Regions from separate parts of the Streptomyces sp. T028 genome, predicted to be linked through region 2. Evidence: predicted binding sites of a transcription regulator. Region 2 holds the regulator's gene; each other region holds the start of a gene.
The links. Region 2 encodes HrcA, which represses chaperone genes, less so after heat shock. Its sites were predicted from a motif close to TTNGCACTCNGNNNNNCNGAGTGCNAA; they were not measured.
Positions count from the first base shown of each region.

Region 1: groES (co-chaperone GroES) is a predicted target of HrcA. The motif match lies at 814-840, and genes of this name have one in related genera.
Region 3: groL (chaperonin GroEL) is a predicted target of HrcA. The motif match lies at 1,357-1,383, and genes of this name have one in related genera.

Region 1 is NZ_JBLRVZ010000053.1:69,363-74,189, forward strand. Features, by position in the region: gene ACLZN2_RS41755 (polysaccharide deacetylase family protein) at 1-746, shown strand, start outside; gene groES (co-chaperone GroES) at 987-1,295, shown strand; gene groL (chaperonin GroEL) at 1,420-3,045, shown strand; gene ACLZN2_RS41770 (ABC transporter permease) at 3,210-4,436, opposite strand; gene ACLZN2_RS41775 (ABC transporter ATP-binding protein) at 4,433-4,827, opposite strand, start outside.
Region 2 is NZ_JBLRVZ010000073.1:13,370-18,196, reverse strand. Features, by position in the region: gene ACLZN2_RS47420 (16S rRNA (uracil(1498)-N(3))-methyltransferase) at 1-738, opposite strand, end outside; gene ACLZN2_RS47415 (nitronate monooxygenase) at 735-1,808, opposite strand; gene dnaJ (molecular chaperone DnaJ) at 1,876-3,012, opposite strand; gene hrcA (heat-inducible transcriptional repressor HrcA) at 3,013-4,029, opposite strand; gene ACLZN2_RS47400 (MBL fold metallo-hydrolase) at 4,189-4,827, shown strand, end outside.
Region 3 is NZ_JBLRVZ010000001.1:156,717-161,543, reverse strand. Features, by position in the region: gene groL (chaperonin GroEL) at 1-1,193, opposite strand, end outside; gene ACLZN2_RS00875 (cold-shock protein) at 1,540-1,746, opposite strand; gene ACLZN2_RS00870 (ubiquitin-like small modifier protein 1) at 2,212-2,487, opposite strand; gene thrC (threonine synthase) at 2,599-3,915, opposite strand; SAM riboswitch class I at 3,934-4,080, opposite strand; gene ACLZN2_RS00860 (glucosyl-3-phosphoglycerate synthase) at 4,245-4,827, shown strand, end outside.

The sequences.
Region 1 (4,827 bases), on a different contig from region 2:
TGCTGGCGCTGTCGGTGACGACGCTGACCGGCTGCGCCCAGTCCGTCGACCCGATCGAACGCCTGGGCAGGAAGGCGGCGCAACGGGTGCACCACGCCCGGACCCCGCCCACCGAACAGCCCTACCACCGCCGGGGCCGCACCGGCCACCTTGGCCAGGAGTTCCTCCCGCCGGTCGTCGATCGCGTCGCCACCCGTGACAAGGTCGTCTTCCTCACCTACGACGACGGCGCCGAGCGCGACCCGCGTTTCGTCGACATGGTCCGCGGACTGCGGCTGCCCGTCAGCGTGTTCCTCACCGACAGCGTGGTCGGCCCCGGCTACGGCCACTTCGCCCGCCTTCGCTCGGTCGGCGCGACGCTGCAGAACCACACCCTCGACCACGCGGCCCTGCGCGGCCTGCCCTACGCCGGCCAGCGCGCCGAGATCTGCGGCCAGCAGGAGAAACTCCACGCCCGTTTCGGGCTGCGCCCCCGCCTGTTCCGCCCGCCCTACGGCACGTACGACACCACCACCCTGCGCGCCGCCGCCGACTGCGGCATCACGGCCCTCGTCCTGTGGCGCGCCGCCCTCGGCCCCACCGGCCTCACCTACGCCCACGGTGCCCCCGGCCTCCGCCCCGGCGACATCATCGCCGTGGACCCGGACGAGTCGACGGGCCCGAGCCTGCGGGAGCGGACGACGCGCCTGCTGCGGGTGGTGCGGGAGCGGGGCCTGACGGTGGGCCGGTTGGAGGACTACCTGTAGGGACTACCTGGATGGGCTGTCCGAAGGGGGCTTCAGGACCGAAAAACCTGCCGACGCGCCGTCGGCATTAGCAGTCCGCTTGACCGAGTGCTAATCGCGGTCATAGTCTCGGCTCTGGCACTCCCCACCGGAGAGTGCCAACAACGCGACGGGCAGGTCCGGCACCCGCGACGACGGATCCACCTGGTCGCCACCTCAGACAGTTAACCCCGTGAGATCTCCGAAGGGGGAGGTCGGATCGTGACGACCGCCAGCTCCAAGGTTGCCATCAAGCCGCTCGAGGACCGCATCGTGGTCCAGCCGCTCGACGCCGAGCAGACCACGGCCTCTGGCCTGGTCATCCCGGACACCGCGAAGGAGAAGCCCCAGGAGGGCGCCGTCCTCGCCGTGGGCCCGGGCCGCTTCGAGAACGGCGAGCGCCTGCCGCTCGACGTCAAGGTCGGCGACGTCGTCCTGTACAGCAAGTACGGCGGCACCGAGGTGAAGTACAACGGCGAGGAGTACCTCGTCCTCTCGGCTCGCGACGTCCTCGCGATCATCGAGAAGTAGTTCCACCTCAGGCACATTTGATGCTTGACGCTGCGCCCCTGGCCCCCGCGACCACACAAGAAGCCGGGCGCCCGGGGCGCAGTGCCTTTTTCACCCACAAGTTTCCGAGAGGGCTCCCGCTGTCATGGCGAAGATCCTGAAGTTCGACGAGGACGCCCGTCGCGCCCTCGAGCGCGGCGTCAACAAGCTGGCCGACACGGTCAAGGTGACGATCGGCCCCAAGGGCCGCAACGTCGTCATCGACAAGAAGTTCGGCGCCCCGACCATCACCAACGACGGCGTCACCATCGCCCGTGAGGTCGAGATCGAGGACCCGTACGAGAACCTCGGCGCGCAGCTGGTGAAGGAGGTGGCGACCAAGACCAACGACATCGCGGGTGACGGTACGACCACCGCCACCGTGCTGGCCCAGGCGCTCGTCCGCGAGGGCCTGAAGAACGTCGCCGCCGGCGCCTCCCCGGCCGCCCTGAAGAAGGGCATCGACGCCGCGGTCAAGGCCGTCTCCGACGACCTGCTCGCCTCCGCGCGCCCGATCGAGGAGAAGTCCGACATCGCCGCCGTCGCCGCGCTGTCCGCCCAGGACCAGCAGGTCGGCGAGCTCATCGCCGAGGCGATGGACAAGGTCGGCAAGGACGGTGTCATCACCGTCGAGGAGTCCAACACCTTCGGTCTGGAGCTGGACTTCACCGAGGGCATGGCCTTCGACAAGGGCTACCTGTCGCCGTACTTCGTGACGGACCAGGAGCGCATGGAGGCCGTCCTGGAGGACCCCTACATCCTCATCAACCAGGGCAAGATCGGCTCCATCGCCGACCTGCTGCCGCTGCTGGAGAAGGTCATCCAGACCAACTCCTCCAAGCCGCTGCTGATCATCGCCGAGGACGTCGAGGGCGAGGCCCTGTCGACCCTGGTCGTGAACAAGATCCGCGGCACCTTCAACGCGGTCGCGGTCAAGGCCCCCGGCTTCGGTGACCGCCGCAAGGCGATGCTGCAGGACATGGCCACCCTCACCGGTGCCACCGTCATCTCCGAGGAGGTCGGCCTCAAGCTCGACCAGGTCGGCGTCGACGTGCTGGGCTCCGCCCGCCGTGTCACCGTCACCAAGGACGACACCACGATCGTCGACGGCGCCGGCGACTCCGCCGACGTGCACGGCCGCGTCGCGCAGATCAAGGCCGAGATCGAGAACACCGACTCCGACTGGGACCGCGAGAAGCTCCAGGAGCGCCTCGCGAAGCTGGCCGGCGGCGTGTGCGTGATCAAGGTCGGCGCCGCCACCGAGGTGGAGCTGAAGGAGAAGAAGCACCGTCTGGAGGACGCCATCTCCGCGACCCGCGCCGCGGTCGAGGAGGGCATCGTCTCCGGTGGTGGCTCCGCGCTGGTCCATGCCGCCAAGGTGCTGGACGGCGGTCTGGACAAGACCGGCGACGAGGCCACCGGTGTCGCCGTGGTCCGCCGCGCGGTCGTCGAGCCGCTGCGCTGGATCGCCGAGAACGCCGGCCTGGAGGGCTACGTCATCACCTCCAAGGTCGCCGAGCTCGACAAGGGCCAGGGCTTCAACGCCGCCACCGGCGAGTACGGCGACCTGGTCAAGGCCGGCGTCATCGACCCGGTCAAGGTCACCCGCTCCGCCCTGGAGAACGCCGCCTCCATCGCCTCCCTCCTCCTGACGACCGAGACCCTGGTCGTCGAGAAGAAGGAAGAGGAAGAGCCGGCCGCCGCGGGCCACGGCCACGGCCACGCCCACTGACGTACGGCAGCGCATCACCGTAACCGAGGCCCGGCACCCCGCAGAAACGGGGCGCCGGGCCTCGGCGCGTCAGCGCCAAAAGGGGCGCGGGGCTGTGTCGATGTGCGGCTCCGCCGCGTGGGCGCGACCAGCCACGACGGACCCGCAGATGACGCACTGGACTTTCAGCGGAGCGCTTCCGTCGGCGTTAGGCGGGCTGCGCGCAGGGAGGGGTAGACGCCGGCGAGCATGCCGATCAGGATCGCGCCGCCGAACCCGGTGCTCACCGAGGTGAGGGGGACGACCGGCGGCCAGTGCTGATGGGTGGCGTAGGCGATGGTGGCCAGGGTGCCCAGGACCGTTCCGGCCAGCCCGCCCAGTCCCGACAGGACGACCGACTCGGTGAGGAACTGGGCGCGTATCTGGCCCCGGTTGGCGCCCAGGGCGCGGCGCAGGCCGATCTCCCGGCGGCGTTCCAGAACGGAGATGACCATGGTGTTGGCCACTCCGATGCCGCCGACGAGGAGGGCGACCCCGGCGAGTCCCAGGAAGAGCGCGGAGAACGTGGACTCGGTGGCCCGTTTCGCGGCCAGCGCGTCGGACGGGCGGCTGACCTGGACCAGGCCGGGCAGTTCGGGGTTGATGGTGGCGGGCAGCACGTCCCGTACGGCCTCGATCTGCGACTCCTTCGCCTTGAGGTAGATCACGGTCGGGTGTCCGTCGAACTTCAGCAGGCCGCGCGCGGCGTCCCAGCCGACCAGGACCGAGCGGTCGATGTCCGGCGACAGCGGGGTCTTGTCCAGGACACCGATGACCGAGAACCAGCGGCGGTTGATGAAGATCTGCGGGGCGGGCTGCCCTGCGGTGATCTTCGGAATGCCGAGCCGGGAGGCGGCGACCGAGCCGAGCACGGCCGTCGGGAACTTCTCCGTACCCGCGCTGAGGAACCGTCCCGAGCCGACCTCGGCGTTGATCACCTGAAGCAGATCGAGCTTGCTGGCCAGCACGGTCAGCCCCGCGTAGTCGGCGGCGCTGACGCGGTCGTTGCGGAAGACCTCGGCATGGGTGTTGGCCACCCCGCTGGCCGCCGTGACCGGCCCGATCCGGCGGGCCATGTCCACCGATTCCGGCGGCAGCAGCACCGGAGGGTCCTGGCGGGCGGGCACGGCCTGGAGCATGTTGGTGCCCAGCGCGGAGAGCTCCTTCATCAGGGCTTTCTGACTCGACGCGGGGATCCCGGTGACGACGATCAGGGTCGCGATGCCGATCGAGATGCCGAGGGCGGACAGGGCCGCCCGCACCTTGCGGGTACGGATCCCCAGCAGCCCCAGACCCAGGATGTCCAGCGGTGCCAGCCGTACCGGCCTGCTGTCGGTGACCCGGGCAGCCGACCTCGTGGATGTGATGGTCATGACCAGCTTTCCGTACGGGCGGGGGCGTCGGCGGGGGCGTCGGTGCGGGTGTCGGAGAGGAGGCGGCCGTCGCGGATCTCCACCCGGCGGGGCAACTGAGCCGCGATGTCCCGGTCGTGGGTGATGACCGCGATGGTGGTGCCCTCGCGGTTCAACGTGGTCAGCAGATCCAGTACGGCCACGCCGTTCGCGGTGTCGAGCGCGCCCGTGGGCTCGTCCGCGAGCACCAGGACGGGCCGGTTGACGAGCGCGCGGGCGATGGCCACCCGCTGCCGCTCACCGCCGGAGAGCTGCTGCGGCAGATGCCGGGCACGGCGGGCCAGCCCCACCCGGTCCAGCGCCTCCAGGGCCAGCGGGCGGCGCCTGCCGCGCGGCACCCCGGCGTACAGCA
Region 2 (4,827 bases):
GGACCAGCGGCCGGTGCGGCCGAGGAGGAGGGCCGCGGCGGCGGTGCCGGCGGTGGAGGTGCGCAGGACAGTGGGGCCGAGGACGTAGGGCCGGGCGCCCGCCTCCGCGAAGACCGCCAGTTCCTCGGGGGAGACGCCTCCCTCGGGGCCGACGACGAGCACGATCTCGCCCTCGGTGGGGAGTTCGGCGGTGGCGAGCCGGTCCTCGCCGCTCTCGTGGAGTACGGCCGCGAAGTCGGCCCCCGCCAGCAGCGCGGCGACCTGCTTGGTGCTCGCCGCGTCCGCGACCTCGGGGAAGCGGACCCGGCGGGACTGCTTGCCGGACTCGCGGGCGGTGGCCCGCCACTTGCCGAGCGCCTTCAGCCCCCGGTCGCCCCGCCACTGCGTGATGCAGCGGGACGCCTGCCAGGGCACGATCGCGTCGACGCCGACCTCGGTCATCGTCTCGACGGCGACCTCGCCGCGGTCGCCCTTGGGGAGGGCCTGGACGACGGTGATACGGGGGGACGCCTCGGGTTCCTCGTGCACGGACTCCAGGTCCATGACGACCAGCCGGTCCTTGCCCTCGGCCGCCTTGACGACGCCCTCGGCCCAGCGGCCCCGCCCGTCGGTGAGGACGACGTCCTCGCCGGGCCGCAGCCGCTTCACGGACACGGCGTGCCGCCCCTCGGGCCCGTCGAGCACGAACTCCGGCCCCACGACGTCGAGTCGGTCGACGACGAAGACGGGCGCGGTCATCGCTCACCGCCCTCGGCGAACGCCGACCGCGCCGCCTCGAGTTCCGCCACCAGGACCCCCACCAGCTCAGCGGCGGGCAGCTCCCGCGCCATCCGGTGACCCTGGCCCGCCCACAGCGCCATGCCCTGCGCGTCGCCCGCCTTGGCGGCGGCCTTGCGCAGCGGCGAGGTGAGGTGGTGGACCTCGGGGTAGGCGGCGGGGGCGTACGGGCCGTGCTCGCGCAGGAAGCGGTTGACCAGGCCGCGGGCCGGGCGGCCGGAGAAGGCGCGGGTCAGCTCGGTGCGCACGAACAGCGGGTCGGTCAGCGCCGCCTTGTGCACGGCCTGCGCGCCGGACTCGGCGGTGGCGAGGAACGCGGTGCCCAGCTGGGCGGCGCTCGCGCCGGCCGCGAGGACGGCGGCGATCTGGCTGCCGCGCATGATGCCGCCGGCGGCGACGATCGGCAGGCTCACGGCCTCGCGGACCTGGGCGAGCAGGGCGAGCAGTCCGAGGGCGGAGCCGTCGTTCTCGGGGACGTCCCTGTGGGTGCCCTGGTGACCGCCGGCCTCCACGCCCTGCACGATCACCGCGTCCGCCCCGGCCTGCTCCACGGCGACCGCCTCCTCGGCGGAGGTCACGGTGACGAGGGTGAACGTTCCGGCCCCGCGCAGCGACTTCAGCGTGTCCGCGCCCGGGATGCCGAAGTGGAAGGACGCCACCGGCACCGGGTCGTCCAGCAGTACGGCGATCTTGGCGTCGTAGCCGTCGTCGCGGCCGCTGTCGGGGTCTCCGAGCCCGGTCTCGTACCAGGTGACCTCGCCGGCGAGCTGCTCGGCGTAGAGCTGGACGGCGCCCGTCTCGGCATACTCGGGCTGGGGCATGAAGAGGTTCACGCCGAAGGGACGGCCGGTCAGGCTCCGGAGCTGTTTGATCTCCTGGTACATGCCGTCGGCCGTCTTGTACCCGGCGGCCAGGAATCCGAGCCCACCGGCCTCGGACACGGCGGCGGCGAGCCGCGGCACGGAGACACCGCCCGCCATGGGGGCCTGCACGATCGGGTGGGGGAGGAGATCGGTCAGCTCGGAGGACATGACGGCATGTTGTCACGTCCTCCGAACAACGCCGAATTCAGGCCTCACCCTGAGGTGATTCAGCCGCTCAGCGCCCGTTGAACGCGTCCTTCAGGCGGGAGAACAGCCCCTGCTGGCCCGGCTGGAACTGGCCGACCGGCCGCTCCTCGCCCCGCAGCTTGGCCAGCTCGCGCAGCAGCCGCTCCTGCTCGGGGTCGAGCTTGGTCGGCGTCTGCACCTCGACGTGGACGATGAGGTCACCGCGCCCGCCGCCGCGCAGATGCGTGACGCCCCGGCCGTGCAGCGGGATCGACTGGCCGGACTGGGTGCCGGGCCGGATGTCGACCTCCTCCAGGCCGTCCAGCGTCTCCAGCGGCACCTTGGTGCCGAGGGCCGCCGCGGTCATCGGGATGGTGACCGTGCAGTGCAGGTCGTCGCCGCGCCGCTGGAAGGTGGAGTGCGGCAGCTCGTGGATCTCGACGTACAGGTCGCCGGCGGGGCCGCCGCCGGGGCCGACCTCGCCCTCGCCCGCGAGCTGGATGCGGGTGCCGTTGTCGACACCGGCCGGGATCTTGACGGTGAGCGTGCGCCGGGAGCGCACCCGGCCGTCGCCCGCGCACTCCGGGCAGGGGTTCGGGACGATGGTGCCGAAGCCCTGGCACTGGGGGCAGGGGCGGGAGGTCATGACCTGGCCGAGGAAGGACCGGGTCACCTGGGAGACCTCGCCGCGACCACGGCACATGTCACACGTCTGGGCGGTGGTGCCGGGGGCGGCGCCCTCACCGCTGCAGGTGGAGCAGACGATCGCGGTGTCGACCTGGATGTCCTTGGTGGTGCCGAAGGCGGCCTCCTCGAGGTCCACCTCCAGCCGGATCATCGCGTCCTGGCCGCGCCGCGTCCGGGACCTCGGCCCCCGCTGGGACGCCGTACCGAAGAACGCGTCCATGATGTCGGAGAAGTTGCCGAAGCCACCGGCCCCGAAGCCGCCCGCGCCACCGCCGCCGGCCTGGGAGAGGGGGTCGCCGCCGAGGTCGTAGACCTGCTTCTTCTGCGGGTCCGACAGCACCTCGTAGGCGGCGTTGATCTCCTTGAACCGCTCCTGGGTCTTCGGATCCGGGTTGACGTCCGGGTGCAGCTCGCGGGCGAGCCGGCGGAAGGCCTTCTTGATCTCATCCTGCGACGCGTCGCGGCGCACGCCGAGAACGGCGTAGTAGTCCGTGGCCACTTACGACTCCGCCAGGATCTGTCCGACGTACCGTGCCACCGCTCTTACCGCTCCCATCGTTCCCGGGTAATCCATGCGGGTCGGTCCGACCACGCCGAGTTTGGCGACTGCCTCGCCGCCCGAACCGTAGCCGACCGAGACCACGGAAGTGGAGTTGAGTCCCTCATAGGCGTTCTCATGACCGATGCGTACGGTCATGCCCGAATCCCCCGCCTCGCCCAGGAGTTTGAGGAGAACGACGTGTTCCTCCAGGGCCTCCAGGACGGGCCGGATGGTGAGAGGGAAGTCATGTCCGAAACGGGTGAGATTGGCGGTGCCGCCGATCATCAGCCGTTCCTCGTTCTCCTCGACGAGCGTCTCCAGCAGGGTGGAGAGCACCGTCGAGACCGTGCCGCGGTCGTCCGCCTCGAAGGCGTCCGGCAGGTCCTCCACCAGACGCGGCACGTCGGTGAAGCGGCGGCCCGCGACCCGGCTGTTGAGCCGCGCGCGTAGATCCGCCAGAGAGGCCTCCCCGAAGGGCGCCGGGCAGTCCACCAAGCGCTGCTCGACCCGCCCGGTGTCCGTGATCAGCACGAGCATCAGCCGGGCCGGCGCGAGCGACAGCAACTCCACGTGCCGCACGGTGGACCGGGTCAGCGACGGGTACTGCACGACGGCGACCTGCCGGGTGAGCTGCGCGAGCAGCCGTACGGTCCGCGCCACGACGTCGTCGAGGTCGACGGCGCCGTCGAGGAAGTTCTGGATGGCGCGCCGCTCGGGCGCGGTCATCGGTTTGACGCCGGCCAGCTTGTCGACGAACAGCCGGTAGCCCTTGTCGGTGGGGATCCGCCCGGCGCTGGTGTGCGGCTGGGCGATGTATCCCTCGTCCTCCAGGGCGGCCATGTCGTTGCGCACGGTGGCCGGGGACACGCCGAGGTTGTGCCGCTCGGTGAGGGCCTTGGACCCCACCGGCTCCTCGGTGCCGACGTAGTCCTGGACGATGGCGCGCAGCACCTGCAGCCTGCGTTCACTCAGCACCCGCGCACACCTCCCGTGGTCGTCCCCCAGTCCCCTGGGCGCCTGCTTTGGCACTCTTCGCTTCCGAGTGCCAGACGTTCCCCGGCCAGTGTACGGCTGTGGGGTACACCGGGGGCAAGGTCGGCCGACGCCGTGACGACTTACCGTTAGCGTCCCGGTATGACGGTGACTTGGGAAGAGCTGGGGTGGGAGCGGATCGCGGCCGGGGTCGGGCGGGTCCGTCTGCCGGGCTGGGACTGCACGGCGGGGCTGGTCGTCGGGGCGGGCGCGGTGCTGATGGTGGACGCCGGGTCGGGGCTGGCGGAGGGGGTGCGGCTGCGGACGGAGGCCGAGGAGCTGACCGGTGCGCGTGTGACTCATCTCGCGCTCACCCATCCACACTTCGACCATGTGTTCGGCGCTGCGGCGTTCGCGGGCGCGGAGGTGTACGGCGCGGTGGGCATGGACACGGTCCGGGCGGAGGAGCTGCGGGCGGACGCTGTGCGCAACGGTCTGGACGAGGCGACGGCGACGGAGGCGGCGGACACCCTGGTCCGGCCCCGCCACCAGGTCTCCGGCGAGTGGACCCTCGACCTGGGCGGAGGCCGCCAGGTGCTGCTGGCGAACGTGGGCCCGGCGCACACCGCGCACGACCTCGTCGTCCTGGTCCCCGGCACCCCGGAGGTCGTCTTCTGCGGCGACCTCGTGGAGGAGTCCGGCGATCCCCAGGCCGGCCCCGACGCCGTCCCCTCCCACTGGCCCGCCGCCCTGGACCGGCTGCTGTCCCTCGGCGGCGAGGACGCGCTGTACGTGCCGGGG
Region 3 (4,827 bases), on a different contig from region 2:
ACGGCGTCCTCGATGCGGTGCTTGCGCTCCTTGAGCTCGACCTCGGTGGCAGCGCCGGCCTTGATGACCGCGACGCCGCCGGCGAGCTTCGCCAGGCGCTCCTGCAGCTTCTCGCGGTCGTAGTCCGAGTCGCTGTTCTCGATCTCGGCGCGGATCTGGTTCACACGGCCCGCGACCTGGTCCGAGGACCCGGCACCGTCGACGATGGTGGTCTCGTCCTTGGTGATGACGACCTTGCGGGCCTTGCCCAGCAGGTCGAGGGTCGTGTTCTCGAGCTTGAGACCGACCTCCTCGGAGATGACCTCGCCGCCGGTGAGGATGGCGATGTCGTTCAGCATCGCCTTGCGGCGGTCGCCGAAGCCCGGGGCCTTGACCGCGACGGACTTGAAGGTGCCGCGGATCTTGTTGACGACCAGGGTCGACAGGGCCTCGCCCTCGACGTCCTCGGCGATGATCAGCAGCGGCTTGCCCGACTGCATGACCTTCTCCAGGAGCGGGAGCAGGTCCTTGACGTTCGCGATCTTGGAGTTCGCGATCAGGATGTACGGGTCGTCGAGGACGGCCTCCATACGCTCCATGTCGGTGGCGAAGTACGCCGAGATGTAGCCCTTGTCGAAGCGCATACCCTCGGTGAGCTCCAGCTCCAGACCGAAGGTCTGGGACTCCTCGACGGTGATGACGCCTTCCTTGCCGACCTTGTCCATGGCCTCGGCGATGAGCTCGCCGATCTGGGTGTCGGCGGCGGAGATGGAGGCCGTGGAAGCGATCTGCTCCTTGGTCTCGACATCCTTCGCCTGCTCGAGCAGCGCACCGGAGACCGCCTCGACGGCCTTCTCGATACCGCGCTTCAGAGCCATCGGGTTGGCACCGGCGGCCACGTTGCGCAGACCCTCGCGCACCAGGGCCTGGGCCAGGACGGTCGCGGTCGTCGTGCCGTCACCGGCTACGTCGTCCGTCTTCTTCGCGACTTCCTTGACCAGCTCGGCGCCGATCTTCTCGTACGGGTCCTCGAGCTCGATCTCCTTGGCGATGGACACACCATCGTTGGTGATCGTGGGGGCGCCCCACTTCTTCTCGAGGACGACGTTGCGACCCTTGGGGCCGAGCGTCACCTTGACGGCGTCCGCGAGCTGGTTCATGCCGCGCTCGAGGCCGCGCCGCGCCTCCTCGTCGAACGCGATGATCTTGGCCATGTGAAGTGGTCCCTCCAGGACTGGGGGTGATTCCTTCGGACCGCGCCCGCGCCCGCGACGGACGGCTCGCATGCCCCGTGGTTCCTTGCCCCACCTGGCCTGCGGGCCTCACCGACCCGGTCCTTCTTTGTCACTCTCACCTTCAGAGTGCTAACGCCAATGATTAGCACTCGGCATGCCCGAGTGCAAGGTGCGCCCGCGAAGCGGGCTCGTTGAGGGGTGGCGGTCGGGTGACGGGCGGGCGCACGGGGGGCCGGTGTCCCGGCACGCCGAAGGGCCCGTACCCCGGGAGGTACGAGCCCTTCGAAGATGAAACAGAAGAACGACGCTTCAGTCGGCGCGTGCTTCAGCTGGTCGCCAGCCGGACCATGTCCGCCTGCGGCCCCTTCTGACCCTGCGAGATCTCGAAATCGACCCGCTGGCCCTCTTCCAGGGTGCGGTACCCGTCCATCTGGATCGCGCTGTAGTGGACGAAAACATCCGCACCACCGTCGACCGCGATGAAGCCGTACCCCTTCTCCGCGTTGAACCACTTGACGGTGCCCTGAGCCATGCCTAACTCCCCTATTACTGGCCCTTGCACAGATCCACACTTCGCGGATCCGGGTCAGACCTCACCCCCCAGTTGGTGTTGGGGGCGTGCGCCGGAACGCGTCGACCGCGGCTGAATGTATCTGTCCAACTGCCGTCTGCAACAGGTCACTCGGACGAGAATTCTGGACGCACGCGATCCGGAATGTGGCGAGAATTCGCCAGAATTCAGGGCAAGTCGGGCCCCATAAAAGCCACAAATGCCACGCAAGAGGCACGCACTTTGGCTACTTCTTGTCGGGCGTCAGGCAGAAATCAAAGACTCCGGATCGGGGTTTCGTGACCCGTTTCCCCAACTGTACCGCGCTCAACCACACTGAATTGCCCCCTCCGCTTCTCTTACGGAGGGGGCAATTCGATGAACAATCCGTAATCACTGTTACCGACGGTTACTACCGGTGGGTACTGACCGAAGGTCAATCACGGCTCAGCCGCCGGCGACGGCCGGGATGATCGACACGCCCGCCCCGTCCGGGGTCGCCGTCTCCAGCCCCTGCTCGAACCGGACGTCGTCGTCGTTCACGTACACGTTCACGAACCGCCGCAGCTTGCCCTGATCGTCCAGGACACGGGCGGCGATCCCGGTGTGGTTCTTCTCCAGGTCCGAGATGACCTCCCCAAGGGTGGCCCCTTCGGCAGTGACCTCGGCCTGGCCACCGGTGTAGGTGCGGAGAATGGTGGGGATGCGGACGTTGACGCTCACGACGTGACCTCCGGTCAGTGGAAGCGCCCCAAAGGGGCGCGGGGCTGTGTTGATATGCGGCTACCGCGGCGTGGGCGCGACCAGCCCCCACCGGCCCGCAGACGAACAAAATCAGGCGAGCCCAGCCTCGTGGAAGGACTCAAGGCTGGGGCGGATCGTCGCGGTGAGCCCGGTCCCGGCCACCGCATCCAACGTCTTCAGACCATCCCCGGTGTTCAGCACAACGGTCGTCTTCGTCGGATCCAGCAGCCCGTTCTCGATCAGCTTCTTCGTGACACCCACCGTCACACCACCGGCGGTCTCCGCGAAGATGCCCTCGGTCCGGGCGAGGATCTTGATCGCCTCGACGACCTGCTCATCGGTCACGTCCTCCACCGCACCGCCCGTGCGACGCGCGATGTCGAGGACGTACGGACCGTCCGCCGGGTTGCCGATCGCCAGCGACTTGGCGATGGTGTTCGGCTTCTGCGGCCGTACGACGTCGTGCCCGGCCTTGAACGCGACGGAGACAGGGCTGCACCCCTCCGCCTGCGCGCCGAAGATCTTGTACGGCTTGTCCTCGACGAGCCCGAGCTTGATCAGCTCCTGCAGACCCTTGTCGATCTTCGTGAGCTGGGAGCCGGAGGCGATCGGCACGACCAGCTGGTCGGGAAGCTCCCAGCCGAGCTGCTCGGCGATCTCGTACGCCAGCGTCTTGGAGCCCTCGGCGTAGTACGGCCGCAGGTTGACGTTGACGAAGCCCCAGCCCTCGCCCGCCGGGTCGCCGATGAGCTCGGAGCAGAAGCGGTTGACGTCGTCGTAGTTGCCCTCGATGCCGACGAGCTCACCGCCGTAGATCGCGGCCATGACGACCTTGCCCTGCTCCAGGTCGTGCGGGATGAACACGCAGGAGCGGAAGCCGGCGCGGGCGGCGGCGGCGCCGACGGCACCGGCGAGGTTGCCGGTCGAGGAGCAGCTCAGGGTCGTGTACCCGAAGGCCCGCGCCGCCTCGACGGCCTGGGCGACGACCCGGTCCTTGAAGGAGTGGGTCGGGTTGCCGGAGTCGTCCTTGACGAACAGCTTGCCGGCCTCGACGCCGAACTCGCGCGCCAGGTTGTCGGCCTTGACGAGCTTGGTCCAGCCGGGGTTGATGTTGGGCTTGTCGGCCACGTCCGCCGGGACGGGCAGCAGCGGCGCGTAACGCCAGATGTTCGCGGGTCCCGCCTCGATGCGCTTGCGGAGCTCCTCCGTGTCGTAGGAGGAGAAGTCGTATGCGATCTCGAGCGGGCCGAAACATTCCTCGCAGGCGAAGACCGGGCCGAGGGGGACCTGGTGACCGCATTCGCGGCAGCTCAGCGCGGCGGCGGGGCCGAGGTCCACGGTGGAGGCGACGGAAGTGGTGGAAGCGACGGAATCGGTGGATCCGGTTGCAACAGTCTGCGCAGCCATGTGAGGCGAGGCCCTTTCTCCTCATCTTCCTCACGACGCATCTCGCCGTGAGACGGATTTGGCACCTTCCCTAGCCGGGAGCCTCACCACGACGACGTGGTCAGACCGGCTGGAGGGTTGCCGGGGCTTCATCGGGCCGTGTCCCTCTGCCCCTCTGGATGAGCGGTATGTGGTTGTTGAACGCTGAACGCCGGATGACCCCGGACATGCGATGGTCATCCGCGTTGTTCAAGACTGTAACCGACGGCCAGGACAGTTGAGATAGTCGTCCGTACCGCGAGATGGATCACACCCTGCAGTGTGGTCGTGACAGTGAGGAGCCGCAGACTGTGCTGGAAGAAGTCGAGCGCTGGCTGGCCACCCGCTCCTGGACCGTGAGCGATCGCCCGCTGCACCGGATCATGGCCGCCAAACGGTCCTCGGGGCAGACGGTCAGTGTCGTCCTGCCCGCACTCAACGAGGAGGAGACCGTCGGCGACATCGTCGCGATCATCCGTCATGACCTCATGCAGCAGGTCCCGCTCGTCGACGAGCTCGTGGTCGTCGACTCGGGATCGACCGACCGCACGGCCGAGGTCGCGGCGGCGGCCGGCGCCCGGGTCGTCCACCGCGACACGATCCTGCCCCGCATCCCGGCCGTGCCCGGCAAGGGCGAGGTCCTGTGGCGCTCCCTGCTCGTCACGACCGGCGACGTCGTCTGCTTCATCGACGCCGACCTGAGGGAGTTCTCCTCGGACTTCGTCTCCGGCATCGTCGGCCCGCTGCTCACCGACCCCGCGGTGGACCTCGTCAAGGGGATGTACGACCGTCCCCTGGGCGGCGCTGCCGGGCAGGGCGGCCGGGTGACCGAGCTCATGGCGCGCCCCCTGCTGAACATGCACTGGCCGCAGCTGGCCGGCTTCGTGCAGCCAC